One region of the Paraburkholderia sp. JPY419 genome, then DNA from elsewhere that is predicted to be linked to it. Evidence: riboswitches for the same ligand, from Rfam matches in the RefSeq annotation. Region 1 holds a riboswitch; the other holds the start of a gene.
What was found. A riboswitch is a leader RNA that binds a small molecule or an ion and turns the genes downstream of it on or off. The one in region 1 is predicted to bind cobalamin.

Region 1 (4,741 bases):
GGGCGCGCTGATGAACAGCGCGGGGCACGCTGCGGAGCGAGTCCGCTTGGGGGGCGCCCCGAAGGAAGTCCCCGTGGGGGGTGCGGACATCGCTCAGAACTCCACGCCGCGCTGCGCCTTCACACCCTGCTCGCGATACGGATGCTTGATCGCGCGCATTTCGGTGACGAGGTCGGCGGCTTCGATCAGCGCGTCGGGCGCATGGCGCCCGGTCACGACGACGTGCAGCATCGGCGCTCGCGCATTGATCACGGCGAGCACTTCGTCGAGCGGCAGGTACTCGTACTTCAGCACGGTGTTCAGCTCGTCGAGGATCACCATCTGGTAGTCGCCGCTTTCGATCATCCGCCGCGCTTCGTTCCAGCCCTTGCGCGCGGTCGCCATGTCGGCTTCGCGGTTCTGCGTGTTCCACGTATAGCCGTCGCCCATCGTGACGAAATCGCATTGCGCGATCGCGCCGAGGAAATCGCGCTCCGACGTATGCAGCGCGCCCTTGATGAACTGCACGACACCCAGCCGCATGCCGTGGCCGAGCACCCGCACGGCCATGCCGAACGCGGCTGTGCTCTTGCCCTTGCCGGTGCCGGTGTTGACGATCAGCAGGCCTTTTTCGACGGTCGCGCTGGCCTGCTTCTTTTCGTGGCCTTCGCGGCGGCGCTCGGTCATGCGTTGATGCGATTCGGGATCGGTTTTCATCGGAGGTCCTGGTCTTGAGGGGCGGGATGGAAGGGCGCTGCGTCGCCGCGTGCGGTGTCGTTCGCCGCCGCAATCGCGACGGTAATGCCGGCGTGCGTGGTCTTGCGTACGACCAGACGGGCGTTTTTCGCGATTGTCGCGCAGACCGACGCTGCTGCCGCCAGTAGCGCACACGGTTCGCACACACCGTCGACACCAAGATGCGCGCGCGCGGCCGCCGACGGCGACGCGACCGGTGCGGCGGCGATCTGCTCGCGGCTGAACAGTTGCAGCGGTAGTTGATGGCGCGAACAGAATTCGAGCAGACCTGCTTCGTTGGCCTTGGCGTCGATCGTCGCGATGGTGTGGATCTGCTCGAAGGCATTCGAACCGAGTGCTGCGCGCACGGCGGCTTCGATGTCAGCCGCATCGCTGTGCAAGCGGCAACCTATGCCGACGCTCAGCGTTTTAATCGCGCTCGCAGCTTGTTCGTGATCGACTCGGCTGTCGCGTTTGGCCGCATCACGCGCAAGCGCGAACGAGGCCACGCCGCCGATCACGACGATCGCCGGCGAGCCGAGCCCCGCGCGCACGACCGCCTCGGCAAACTCGCGCAGCGGCGCGAGCACGTGACGCTGCTCGGGCCGCGTCGCCGATTCGATCGCCGCGCAGGGCGTATCGGCGGACATGCCGGCCGCGAGCAACGCGCCGACGATTTCGCCGAGCCGCCGCATGCCCATATAGATCACGAGCGTCATGCGCGTCGCGGCGAGCGCGGCCCAGTCCGGCTCGCCACCGCCGGCGCCGTGGCCGGTGACGAACACGACGCCCTGCGCGTAATCGCGATGCGTGACCGGGATGCCGAGCGTCGCGGGCGCGGCGATGCCGGCCGTGATGCCGTTGATCACGTCGACTTCGATACCCGCCGCCTGCAGCGCCTGCAATTCTTCGCCGCCGCGGCCGAACACGAACGGATCACCGCCTTTGAGCCGCGCCACGCTGCGTCCCGCGCGCAGATGCCCGAGCATTTGCGCGACGATCTCCGCTTGCGGCGTTGACGGATGGCCGCCGCGTTTGCCGACGTACACGACTTGCGCGTTGGCGCTTGCAAACTGCAGTACGTCGGGATTGACCAGATCGTCGACCAGCACGACATCGGCCTGGGCGAGCGCACGAGTGGCCTTCAGGGTCATCAGTTCGACGTCGCCGGGACCGGCGCCGATCAGCCAGGCGCGCGTCATCGCGGCGTGCATGGCGCATGCCATGCGGAGATGGGGGGAGAGAAGCGGCGTGCGACGGTGCACGCAGCGGTGAATATGGATGTCATGCGGTACAGCGAATCGGGGTGCGGCCACTCGTGCGGTTCGCGGCGGATTCTTAAGTGAGAACGCCACGACACACGCGATGCCACGTTTCTACGCCTTCACATCCGTTCCCCGCGGATTCCGGCGGCCGGCGGCGCAACCTGATGCACGGATGCATGCGGCGCCGCCTCCGCGTCTGGCCGGTATCCGGGCTGGCGGCCTCACGCGCTTCGCCTTCCCGTGCCGGTTGCGAATCTGCGGATTCGCGGGACAGTGGCATCAAAAAACGCATGCGCGGCACGGTGGAATCGAAGGCGATTCGAATCGCGCGCCGCAGGTCGCTTACCGTTGCGGGGACAGCACAGGTTGAACGCGCGACGCGCTGCCTGTTTCCCGTTTAACTGCACATGCGAGCGCATGTGCAGGCACCAAACGCGCGCATACGATAGCACATGACGCCTTGCCAGATAAGCCTCGGCGGCGCTTTCCGGCGCTCTGCGTTGCTTGACTGCGCATGCCCGGGGGCCTACACTCGCACGCACTTTGGGTGCTCGCGTGCGCGTTCATGCGCATGCAGTTAAACGGGAAACAGGGAGCCATCTGCGCTAGAGCGGCTAACCTGTGCTGTCCCCGCAACGGTAAGCGAAAAGCGGTTCCGGCTTGATAGCCGGGCGCCGCGGTGCCGGCTTCGATGTCCTCGCGCAAGGTCGCGTCGACATATCACCACTGGACGAGAAACCACTCGTCCGGGAAGGGGGAGCGGCGCTTTCGCCAGCCCGGATACCGGCCCGAAGAAGCAGAACGACCGCCGCGGGGATGCGGCGGCGCGTTCATGACCTCAGTTCCGCTTTCTGTATTTCCGTTGTCGCGGCAATGCCGTCGTTCGTCCCCGTGTCTAGTGATCGCTGGTACTGTTGCGCGTGCTTCATTCGCTCCATTCGCCAGCCGATGCCGACCGATGCGCGGAACTTGCGGCAGACCGATGCAACGCAAAGGGATGGACCTCACGATGCAAACTCAATTGCGCAAGATTCCCGTCACGATCGTTACCGGCTTTCTCGGCAGTGGCAAAACTACGTTGCTGCGGCACATCCTTCAGCATGCGGGCGGCAAGCGCATCGCGGTGATCGTCAACGAGTTCGGCGAACTCGGCATCGACGGCGAAATCCTCAAGGGCTGCGGCATCGGTTGCAATGAAAACGGCGTCGAGACCGAAGGACAATTGTATGAACTCGCGAACGGTTGTCTGTGCTGCACCGTGCAGGAAGAGTTTTTCCCGGTGATGGAAAAGCTCGCGGAGCGGCGCGACGAACTCGATCATGTGCTGATCGAAACCTCGGGGCTCGCGTTGCCGAAGCCGCTCGTGCAGGCGTTCAACTGGCCGCAGATCCGCAACGGCTTCACGGTCGACGCGGTGGTGACGGTGGTGGATGGCCCGGCCGCCGCAAGCGGCCAGTTCGCCGATAACCCGGTCGCCGTCGATGCGCAGCGCAAGGCCGATCCGAATCTCGATCACGAGTCGCCGCTGCACGAGCTGTTCGAAGACCAGTTGTCGGCTGCCGATCTGGTGATTCTGAACAAGACCGATCTGATCGACGACGCGCGGCAGCACGAAGTGGAAGCCGCGATCCGCGCGGAGATTCCGCCGCAGGTGAAGATCGTGCGCGCGCAGCGGGGGCAGCTCGACCTGCATACGCTGCTGGGGCTCGAAGCGGCGTCGGAACAGACGATCCATCTGCGTCACGACCACCACGGTTCCGCCGACGACCCCGATCATCACCACGACGAATTCGATTCGGTCGTCGTGCAGGCATCGGTGCCGTCGCGCGACGCGGCGCTCGCCGCGTTGCAGACGCTGGTCGAAAGCCACACGATTTACCGTGTCAAAGGCTTCGCGGCACTGCCGGGCGCGGCGATGCGCCTCGTGATCCAGGGCGTGGGCCGGCGCTTCGACAGTTACTTCGACCGGCGCTGGCAGGCGGGCGAAAACGGCGACGACGCCCTGAGCCGCTTCGTCCTGATCGGCGAAGACCTCGATCAACCCGCGCTGCAACAGGCGTTCGACGCGGCGCTCGGCGCGACGTCGAACGCGACGGCATAACGGGCGCGCCAGCATGCATTTGCTGCGCACGACGCCGGGCGGTTTCGTCGACGATACGCAGGGCGTGATCCGCATCGATCAGCAGCCCGCCGATATCGTCGTGCTCAGTTCCGCCGACACCACGCTGTCGCTGCTCGCGAGCGTGGTGCCGCGTCTCGATGACGGCTTCCCGAGCCTGCGGCTCGCGAACGTCACGTATCTGCGTCAGCCGGCCTCGGTCGATTTCTATCTCGACGACGTGTTGCAGCATGCGCGCGTGGTCGTCGTCGATCATCTCGGCGGCGAAGCGTATTGGCCGTACGGCATCGAGCAGGTCGTCGCGCTCGCGCAGCGCAAACAGCAAACGCTCGCGATGTTTTCCGGCGATCTGCAGGAGGACCCGAACCTGCTCGCGCGCAGCACCGCGAGCGCCGAGTTGTGTCAGCAGTTGTGGCGCTATCTGCGCGAGGGCGGTCCGCAGAACGCCGAGGCGTTCTTGCGCTGCATCGCGTACCGCGCGCTCGGTCGGGGGCGCGCGCCCGAGCCGCCGCGCGCATTGCCGGCCGCGTCGCTGTATCACCCCGAGCGCGATACGCCTACCGTTGCCGACTGGCAGGCGCGTTGGCGGCAGGACGCGCCGGTCGTCGCGATCCTGTTCTACAAGGCGCATCTGCAGGCCGCC
Region 2 (4,741 bases), on a different contig from region 1:
CACGCCGAGCACGTACGGCTCGGCCAGCGGATTGCGCAGCAGCACCTGCAGCAGCGCGCCGGCGAGCGCGAGCAACGCGCCGCAGGCGAAGCCCGCGAGCGCGCGCGGCAATCGCAACGTGCGCACGATTTCGCCGGCGAGATCGTCGCTGCCCGCGGCGCCGAACGTGTGCGTTGGCACGAGCGCCGCAAGCACGCGCGACGGCGCGAGCGGCACGCTGCCGAGCACCAGCGACGCGCCGAGCAGCGCGACGGCGGCGAGCGCGAGTCCGAGCCAGATCGCGGCCGCGCGTTTCGCGTTCATCGGGCGCGGCGTTGCCATCGCGGCGGACAGCGAACCGGACGCGCGACTCATCCGCGTGCGCTCACGCATGCGGCCAACCCGGCGCGCGCGTCACTGCTGCTGCCAGCCGAGCGTGACATACGCACCGCGTCGCGGAGAGTTATACGAGTAGGCCGTCTCATAGTCCTTGTTGAACAGATTGTCGATTTGCGCGCTGACGTACCACGCCTTCGTGATGTTGTAGCGCGCCGATAGATTCACGATGCCATAACCGCCGAGCTTGCCGGTGCTGTCTGGACGCGGACCGCTGACGATCCACTCGCCCCCGACCCGCCATCCACCGATGCTGCGATTCGCCGCGAACGACCCGAAGCGTCGCGCGCGTCGCACGAGGTCGGTACCGCTGTCGAGATCGACCGGGTTTTGCAGCGTCAATGTCGCGCGTACGTCGGTCTTGCCGACATGACCGCTCCACGATCCTTCGAGTCCCTGCACCTTCGCATGGCCGACGTTCTCCGCGAGATAGATGCCGGGGATCGTCTGCACATAGTCGATCAGATTCGTATAGCGCGTCTGGAATGCGTTCAGACGCATCACGCCGAGCGCGTCGGTCGCGTACTGCAAACCGGCTTCGATCGAGTGACTGCGCTCGGGTTGGATCGACGGGTTGCCGCTGATCGGATAGTACAGATCGTCGAAGCTCGGCGCGCGGAATGCATCGGAATAGCTTGCGGTTACCTTCCAGAGCGACGTGATGTCGAAACCGTAGCCGAGATAGTAACTGTTCGCTCCGCCGAAATCGGAGTACTGGTCGCGGCGTACGTTGGCCTGAATCTGGTTGCGGCCAAAGCGTGCGCTGTAGCCGGCGAAGACCGAATCGACGTGACGGTCGGGCGCGGCGAACGTGTCGGAGTCGAGAGTCTGGTCGAGATGCTCGTAGCCGAATTGCAGCTTCTGGTTCGCGGCGAGCGCGAAATCGTTCTGCCACGTGTACTGGCGATTGTCGGTATCGAAGCGGCCGTTGTAGATGCCATTGGTGTTGGATACGCTGCGGTCGTCGCCCTCGGCGAGCGTGAAGTGGGTGGTCCACCAGTCGGTCAGCTTGCCGTTCGCAAACACCGATACCTGACGCACCTTGCTATAGAGGTTGTTCAGATCGGTTGGCACGCCGTACGCATTGTCGTAGCTGTTGTTGTTGTTCGACTGGAAGTAGCTGATGCCCGCATCCCACTTGTCGGTGAACTTGTGGCGCAGCGACGCGCTGATGCTCTCGTTCAGATTGCCGTTCGCGTTCGGATTCGCGCCCGGCGCCTCGAGCGGATCGAGCGACGAAAAGCCGTCGCTCTTCGTGCGCGCGAGCGAGATGTTGAAGGTCGTGCGGCCGTCCTGATCGAGCGCGCCGTTCACTCCGGCCGTTTGCGTCTGCGTGTGATAGCTGCCGTAGCCGACCGAAAAATTGAAGCGCGGTGGATGATCGCCGCCGTCTTTCGTGAACACCTGCACGACACCGCCGATCGCGCCCGAGCCGTACAACGCCGACACGTTGCCGTTCACGACTTCGACGTGATCGACCTGGTCGAGCGGAATCTGTGCGAGCTGAGCGGAGCCGAGACTCACCGAATCGACGCGCACGCCGTCGATCAGCAGCAGCGATTGCGTCGACGACGCGCCGCGCAGAAAGAGGCTCGTGGTCGAACCGGGGCCACCCGTGCGCGAGATTTGCGCGCCGGGCGCGAGTCGCAGCAGGCCGGGCAGATCGGTCGCGGTCGTGTCGGCGATGTCCTGCTGATCGAACTGCGTGGTCTGCGGGATCGCGTCGCGCAACGCTTGCGCTCCGCGTTGTGCGGTCACGACGATCGGCGACAGCACGTTGCCCGATGCATCGGCGGAAGCGGGATTGGCCGCATCGGCAAGGTTTGGGGCGTTCGCGGTGCTTGCATCCGCAGCGGACGATGAAGGCACAGGCTCGGCGCTTTGCGCATGCGCGACGAGCGGCAGGCTCGCGAACGCGAGCAGCGTCGCGCGGGCGATGGGGGACAACATGGGATGACATTCCTGTGGATGGCATGCGCGGCCTGCTTCCCCGCAGGCCGACGCGTCACGAGGCGTCCCCCCATGTTTAACGTTTTCGGGGGGGACGTCCCTCTTTTCTGGCCGGTATCCGGGCTACGACACATCGATCCCGCCTTCCCACGCGTGACGCGCAGTGGCACACTCGCAGATTGAACTTCCAACCGTGCGACAAGGACCGACCTGCATGAGCGCATCACATGCGGTCGTTTACCGTTGCGGGGGCAGCGCAGGTTCGCGCATCCGGTTTGGCACCGCGCGCGCCCTGCTTCCCGTTTAACTGCGCGCGCCGAAAAGCGCGCGCGGGCACCAGAGTGCGGGAAGTGTAGGAGCGGCTTCGCGGGGCGTCAAGAAAGGCCGACCGGAGCGCGATCCGTTCTGTCGAATGCAGGTTATTGTCCGATGGATTGCCGGTCTTTGATCTTATGGTCGACGACACGACTCGCAACGAACCTGCATGAAGCGATGCTGTTACGTCTCGAAACGAGACAATTGTCGGAACCTGTAATATTCCGCGCTAAAATGCGATGTCTTTAGAGGACGCAGCACATGCTCACCGAACTCGAATCACTCTCCCAGAACATCGGCAAGCTGATTGCGATCAGCAAGCGCCACAACGAAGCGCGGATCGCGCTCGAAGAGCAGCTCGCGCAAACGCGTGCCGAAGTACAAGCCACGCACACCGAACTCGCGCAATTGCGTGCCGAGCGAGATGCACTGCAAGCGGAACGCGACGCGCTGTCCGCCAAGATCGACGACGCTCAGGTGCGCCTGAATGCGATTCTCGAAAAATTGCCGCGCGCACGCGCAAGCAGCGAACCGGATAACCAGCTCGATCTGCTCGAGACCGCCCAGCCCGAACACGAGGAAGCGGAAGGCGACGTGAGCCGACACGGAGAAAGCGCATGACCACCAAGCAGATCGAAGTATCGATTCTCGAAGTACCCTACCGTCTCGCCTGTTCGCCTGAAACGGAAGGCGCGCTGCTCGAGGCGGTCGCGCGCGTCGACGCCGAGATGAAGAAAATCCGCAGCGGCAGCAATGTGCGCGGCACCGATCGCATCGCGGTGATGGCGGCGCTGTCGCTGGCATCGGAACTGCTTAAGCTGCAAAGCAGTGTGCGACACGGAGAAGCATTTCCTGCTGAAGAAATCCGGCGTACAATGCAGCAAATGAACGAACAGCTAGGTACTGTGATTGAGCAGTACAGCATGCAGTAAGCAGTAGTTGACTCAATAGCGGGCCGGTTTCGAACCGGTCACTTGTTCAACAGTTTGTGTTGTAGCTTCATCGTTTAGCTTCCCTGCCTGGTTCGCCAAGGTCATATATTCCTTGAACCAATGCCATGTGCACGGTTGCGGAAATTTGTAGCACGGGTGTGCGCGTCACTCTGTCTGATGTACCCGAAGTGTTGCTAACTGCGACCAATTCTGAACCCTCGGTTCAGGATGCCGGCCTAGCGGCTAAGGCGGGGACCTTATCTGGAACGGCATCGGACTTCGGTTCGATGCCGTTTTTCTTTGGTCGTCGTTCTTTCGTTTGAGTGCCTGTTTCAGGGGCTTTCCGCACGCGCCTGTTGTTGGCGCCTCGTTCAATCTCACACGCTTACTCCGATTCATGCGCTACTGGCTGATGAAGTCCGAACCGGACGAAGCAAGCATCGACGACCTCGCCAACGCACCGCATCGCACCTTGCCATGGACCGGCGTGCGCAACTATCAGGCGCGCAACTTCATGCGCGACGTGATGCAGGTCGGCGACGGCGTGCTCTTCTATCATTCGAGCTGTCCGGAGCCCGGCATCGCGGGCATCGCGGAAGTCTCGTCGACCGCGTATCCGGACCCGACGCAGTTCGATAAAAAGAGTCCGTACTACGACGCGAAATCGTCGCCGGAAACGCCGCGCTGGATGCTCGTCGACGTCGTGTTCAAGAAGAAAATCCCGCTGATTCCGCTGGCCTCGCTGCGCGAGCATGCCGAATTGCAGGACATGCGCGTGCTCGCCAAAGGCAACCGTCTGTCGATCACACCGGTGACCGACGCCGAATGGCGCTTCATCACTAAACAGCTGGTTTAAGGGCAAATGCGCGACGCGGCGCGTGTCGTGATCGCGTCCGGGCCATCATTTCCGATGCGGCGGCGAAGTACTAATTGGGGAACCAAGCGCCAGTAAGACGCGCCTAATCGCTCGACGAAAGCGCGAGTTCGAACCAACCGTTCGACGGCATCCCGATCCATTCGCCAGCGCATCCGTCAAACCGCGCGCCACCATCGCGTCATCACGCGGCGCACGCGTCGAACGTGCACAACCTAGTCAAACAAGGATTCCAGCCATGACGACAAAAACCGCACGGGCTCTCGCACTCGCGCTCGCCTTTGGCGCGCCTGTG

Region 2: another riboswitch for cobalamin. It lies ahead of QFZ91_RS11515 (TonB-dependent receptor domain-containing protein); the one in region 1 lies ahead of cobW (cobalamin biosynthesis protein CobW).

The regions. Positions count from the first base shown of each region.
Region 1 covers NZ_JBNDKV010000004.1:742,078-746,818, reverse strand. The annotation lists gene QFZ91_RS31925 (cobyrinate a,c-diamide synthase) at 1-90, opposite strand, end outside; gene cobO (cob(I)yrinic acid a,c-diamide adenosyltransferase) at 94-696, opposite strand; gene QFZ91_RS31915 (cobalamin biosynthesis protein) at 693-1,127, opposite strand; partial or broken gene cobA (uroporphyrinogen-III C-methyltransferase) at 1,191-1,916, opposite strand; cobalamin riboswitch at 2,161-2,427, opposite strand; cobalamin riboswitch at 2,508-2,785, shown strand; gene cobW (cobalamin biosynthesis protein CobW) at 2,989-4,080, shown strand; gene cobN (cobaltochelatase subunit CobN) at 4,094-4,741, shown strand, end outside.
Region 2 covers NZ_JBNDKV010000002.1:1,171,520-1,176,260, forward strand. The annotation lists gene QFZ91_RS11510 (FecCD family ABC transporter permease) at 1-354, opposite strand, end outside; gene QFZ91_RS11515 (TonB-dependent receptor domain-containing protein) at 394-2,325, opposite strand; cobalamin riboswitch at 2,418-2,681, opposite strand; gene QFZ91_RS11520 (ATPase) at 2,902-3,261, shown strand; gene QFZ91_RS11525 (cell division protein ZapA) at 3,258-3,572, shown strand; RNA gene ssrS (6S RNA) at 3,650-3,831, shown strand; gene QFZ91_RS11535 (EVE domain-containing protein) at 3,970-4,428, shown strand; gene QFZ91_RS11540 (SIMPL domain-containing protein) at 4,685-4,741, shown strand, end outside.